Regions from separate parts of the Shewanella sp. ISTPL2 genome, predicted to be linked through region 1. Evidence: predicted binding sites of a transcription regulator. Region 1 holds the regulator's gene; the other holds the start of a gene.
What was found. The regulator MetJ, encoded in region 1, represses methionine synthesis genes. The targets are predictions, from matches to a motif close to TAGACGTCTAGACGTCTA.
Positions count from the first base shown of each region.

Region 2: a site for MetJ is predicted at 1,277-1,294, ahead of metE (5-methyltetrahydropteroyltriglutamate--homocysteine S-methyltransferase). Genes of this name have one in related genera too.

Region 1 is NZ_JAAPAV010000001.1:962,198-964,602, reverse strand. It holds gene metB (cystathionine gamma-synthase) at 1-1,040, opposite strand, end outside; gene metJ (met regulon transcriptional regulator MetJ) at 1,253-1,567, shown strand; gene HUB64_RS04345 (sulfite exporter TauE/SafE family protein) at 1,702-2,405, shown strand, end outside.
Region 2 is NZ_JAAPAV010000001.1:1,740,496-1,742,900, forward strand. It holds gene HUB64_RS07825 (HDOD domain-containing protein) at 1-219, shown strand, start outside; gene HUB64_RS07830 (LysR family transcriptional regulator) at 299-1,204, opposite strand; gene metE (5-methyltetrahydropteroyltriglutamate--homocysteine S-methyltransferase) at 1,405-2,405, shown strand, end outside.

The DNA of each region.
Region 1 (2,405 bases):
GGCTCCATGGCTCTGTGGGTCATAGTGGCAGGCACTGCCACTAAACTTTCGACACCACCTAAACTTTCCGCCACGCTAAATAAGCTGAGTGCACCTAAAAAGGCCACCACTTCGGCCTCGCCGCCTTTGAGCTCAAAGCTCAGCATAGCGCCAAAGCCCTGTTGTTGCTTGGCCGCAATGGCGTGACCTGGGTGATCCGCAAGACCGGGGTAATAAACTTTGCTCACCACAGGGCTTTGCGTTAATACCTCAATAATACGCTGGGCATTGGTTTGATGCTCGCGAATACGCACAGCTAAGGTACGCAGGCCTCGCAGGGTCAGATAACTGTCGAAGGCCGACCCCGTTAAGCCTAGAGTGTTCGACCACCAATGTAAGCTTTCGCCGATTTGCGCGTCTTTGGCGACCACAGCGCCGCCGACCACATCGCTGTGACCATTGATATATTTAGTGGTGGAGTGGATAACGATATCCGCGCCTAACAATAGGGGTTGTTGCAATATCGGCGATAAAAAGGTGTTATCGACCACCACTAGCGCGCCGACCTCATGGCTCGCCTTAGCAATGGCTTCGATATCCACCACACGCAATAACGGGTTCGATGGGGTTTCGAGCCACACCATCTTAGGATTCTGCGCAATGGCGGCGGCTAACGCTTGGCTGTCGGTTTGGTCGACCACAATCAGCTTAAACTGGCCTTTCTTCGCCAAGTTGGTAAATAAACGGTAGGAACCACCATAGCAATCATGGGGCACAACTAATAAGTCATCGGGGCCGAGCAAAGTGGTCACTAAGGTGATGGCCGCCATGCCAGTGCAGGTCACTATGCCAGTGGCACCCTTTTCTAATTGCGCTAATGCTTCACCTAAAATGCAGCGCGTTGGGTTGCCTGAACGACTGTAATCGAATTCGCGGGGATTTTTATGACCATCGAAGGCGTAATTAGTCGACAAATAAATCGGTGGCACAACTGCGCCATATTGAGTATCGCTTTCGATACCCTGACGCACTGCCAGTGTGGCTAATTGACGCTCTGCCATGGGTGGACTCCTAAATTCGATAGACTGATAGAGATGTCTGGACGTCTAAATGTACCTAAGCCCAACGCCATCGTCAATAGGCGTTAAGACGTTTAGACGTCTGAACATAAAGAAATCTGTTTGCAATCACAAAGAAATAGTAGCAATAATTTGACTGTTCTTTGTAAGGGTTTAAAATCTGCCCCGAATTTAGCGTTATAACAGGTGAGTCAATGACTGAATGGAATGGGGAATACATCAGCCCCTATGCTGAACATGGCAAGAAGAATGAACAAGTAAAAAAAATTACTGTGTCTATTCCGCTCAAAGTGCTTAAGGTCCTCACGGACGAACGTACTCGTCGTCAGGTCAATAATTTGCGTCACGCCACCAACAGCGAGCTGTTGTGTGAGGCATTTTTGCACGCCTACACTGGCCAGCCATTGCCCAACGATGAAGATCTGTCAAAAGATAACCCAGACAGCATTCCCGCAGAAGCCAAGTTGTTGATGGATCAAATGGGAATCGAGTGGGAAGACATGGAATAGCGACTCGTCGCTTTCAAAGTCATATCACAGTGCTCATCAATAGGGATCGTTAACGATCCCTTTTTGTTTATACCCAAGCGACTTCAAACTTTAAATTTCACTATCTTGAGGTGGTTTGGGATATAGGAAATCCTATGTTTTCTATGATAGATCCACAGACACTCGCCTTAGCCTCGCTGGTCGTGTTTCTGGGCGCATTAACCCAAAGTCTGATTGGGTTTGGGCTTGCGGTTGTCGCCAGTCCTTTGCTGTATATCGTCGATCCACAACTTGTACCTGCGCCTGTTATTGCTATGGGTTTCTCCATCGCCCTGCTGACCTTAGTGCGTGAGCGCGGCCACTTAGAATTCAATGGCTTGCAATATGCGCTCCTAGGTCGCGTGCCCGGCGGTTTTATCGGCGCGAGTTTATTACTGTTTGCGCCTCAACCCATACTCGGTTTATCCATCGCCGCCATTGTGACTGTCGCAGTGATCCTCAGCCTGTATAAATTCAGCCTGCCAGTGAATAAGAAAACCCTCTTCGGTGCGGGCGTGGTTTCAGGGATCTTCGGCAATATCGCCGCGATTGGTGGCCCGCCGATGGCGATTTTGTTGGCAGGCAAAGATGCCTCGCAGTTTCGCGCTGCCCTGTCGGCCTTCTTCATTTTTAGCTCCATGATTGCATTGATCATTTTAGCGATCACTGGCTTATTAGAATTAAAACATCTGTGGCTGTCGTTGATGCTGCTCCCCTCAGTGATTTTAGGTTACTTAGTCGCAGGGCGATTAGTGGGCCGTGTCGATAAAGAGAAGACAAAGATGGCGACGTTAGTCCTGTGCAGTATCAGCGCCTTAGT
Region 2 (2,405 bases), 780 kb from region 1:
GCCGAACAGTCATTTCCTTTAAGTGTGATTAAGTCATTGATTGATAATCAACAACAGACCTTAACCATCGAAGCGTTCGAGGCGTTAGATCTCGATCAGGATCTGCGTCAAGAATTTATGATCGCCCATAATTTGCGTCAGACCCGTAATCCTAATTCATCAGGGTTGATACTGCGCCGTGTCTTGTCTATGCGTGGATTGTTGATGAATCCGCTGTAATTTGTCGATGCTATGAAATAGTCATTTGACTCAATAAACAAGCCTGCATTCGCAGGCTTTTTACTCTATGTCACCCGCATTAATTCGTCTTCTGCTGGCGGGATAAACCTTCCCTCGCCACCAGTTGTAACCAATTTTGGATCAATGCAGAGTTAGCACTGTGGCGGCGATAGGCACCAAATAGCGGTCGTTTCAGACCTTCTTGGCCGAGTTTTACCGTAGCGAGACTCAGTCCATGTCCTTCATTAATCGACCAGCTTGGCAGTGCGGCTATGCCGTCTTTACAGGCGATGCGTTGCAATAACATCATGGTTAAATCACAGGTTTTTTGCTCGCCCGCCTCTATGCCCGCAGGCTCTAAAAAGTGGCGATAAATATCTAAACGTGTCAACGGCACTGGATAACTGATAATAGGCAAGTGTGCTAATTGCTTAGGGGTGACATAGGCTTCTTTCGCTAAAGGATGATCCTTAGCAACCACTAACTTCACTTCAAAATCAAACAAATGCTGGTAGGCGAGTGAATGCCCAGGCACAGGATCTGAGGTTAATACAATATCCAGTTCACCCATTTCTAAGGCATTGAGCGAGTCGAACAGATGACGGCTCGACAAGTCTAACTCGGCTGCCGGATGATCTTGCCTAAATTGCTCCATCACAGGCATTAACCAGCGAAAACAGCTATGGCACTCAATGCCGACCCGCAACTGATTGGTTTCGGTTTCCAGCCCATTCTTCAAATCTGTCTCTGTTTCTAACACCTTAGGCAAAATCTCTTCGGCCAGATGCAGCAGGCGTGCACCTTCTTGGGTGAATGACAGTGGCTTACTCTTACGCACAAAAATGGGCGAGTTAATCCTTTGCTCCAACTCCTTAATCTGGTGGGAGAGGGCGGATTGAGTGACAAAACGTTTTTTGGCTGCGCCCGCCAAACTGCCGCTTTCTTTCAGGGCCATTAAGGTTCGCAGGTGTCTTAGTTCGATCATGTTCACTCCAAGTGAATTTCGCTCATGTTGTGCTTGAAATCAATTCGGTTGCTGGAATAGAGACTAACACAATAAACTTCTAGACGTCCAGACGCCCATTGTTATTTATCAAGGCTGAAGTGCTTAAAAGTGCCAAGAGAAAACAATCTGGTGGGTGCAAGTGCCGAATGTGGCTTATCTCAAATAAAGGAAGATAGAGTATGCAATTAAATAGTCTTGGGTTTCCCCGTATTGGGCGTCGTCGTGAATTGAAATTTGCCTTAGAAAAATACTGGCGTGGTGAGAGCACTCAGGCACAATTACGTGAAGTGGCGAGTGAACTTCGCCGCACCCATTGGCAGTGGCAAGCTGCTGCGGGCATTGAGCAAGTTCCCGTAGGTGATTTTGCCTTTTATGATCAAGTGCTGACCTTAAGCGCGACTTTAAATGCCATTCCTGATCGTCATCGTGGTGAAGGGGCAATCGATCTCGATACTTTATTCCGTGTTGCCCGCGGCAGAGCGCCAACGGGTCAAGATGCGCCAGCCTCTGAAATGACCAAGTATTTCAATACTAACTATCACTATCTGGTACCTGAGCTCAGCCAAAACCAAGAGTTTTCGATTGCCTATGAGCAGTTCTTTGATGAAGTCAGCGAAGCGCAGTCCTTAGGTTATAAAGCAAAACCTGTGCTACTCGGCCCTGTTAGTTACTTGCACCTTGCTAAAACTGTGGGCCAAGAGTTTGATAAGTTAAGCTTATTACCCAATTTATTAACTGCTTATGCTGACATTTTGGCGCGTTTTGCTGCTCAGGGAGTGCAATGGGTACAGCTCGATGAACCTATTCTCGCATTGGAATTGGATGGTGAATGGCAAGCGGCGATCACTGAGGCGTATCAAGCCCTCAGCATTACTAAGGTGAAGATCCTTCTTACCAGTTACTACGGCGGTATCGCACACCATCAAGCGCTGGTATCGACCTTGCCGGTCGCGGGGTTGCATGTCGATTTAGTCACAGCGCCGGATCAATTGGCAGTCTTTGCCCATGCGCTTGGTCAAGATCAAATTTTGTCGGTGGGTGTGGTCAATGGTCGCAACGTGTGGGCGGCAGAGGCGGATTTGATTGCCGAACGCATAGGCACGGTTGCCCGTGATCTCGGAGATCGCTTGTGGATCGGTACTTCTTGCTCACTCCTGCACAGCCCTGTGGATTTAGAGGT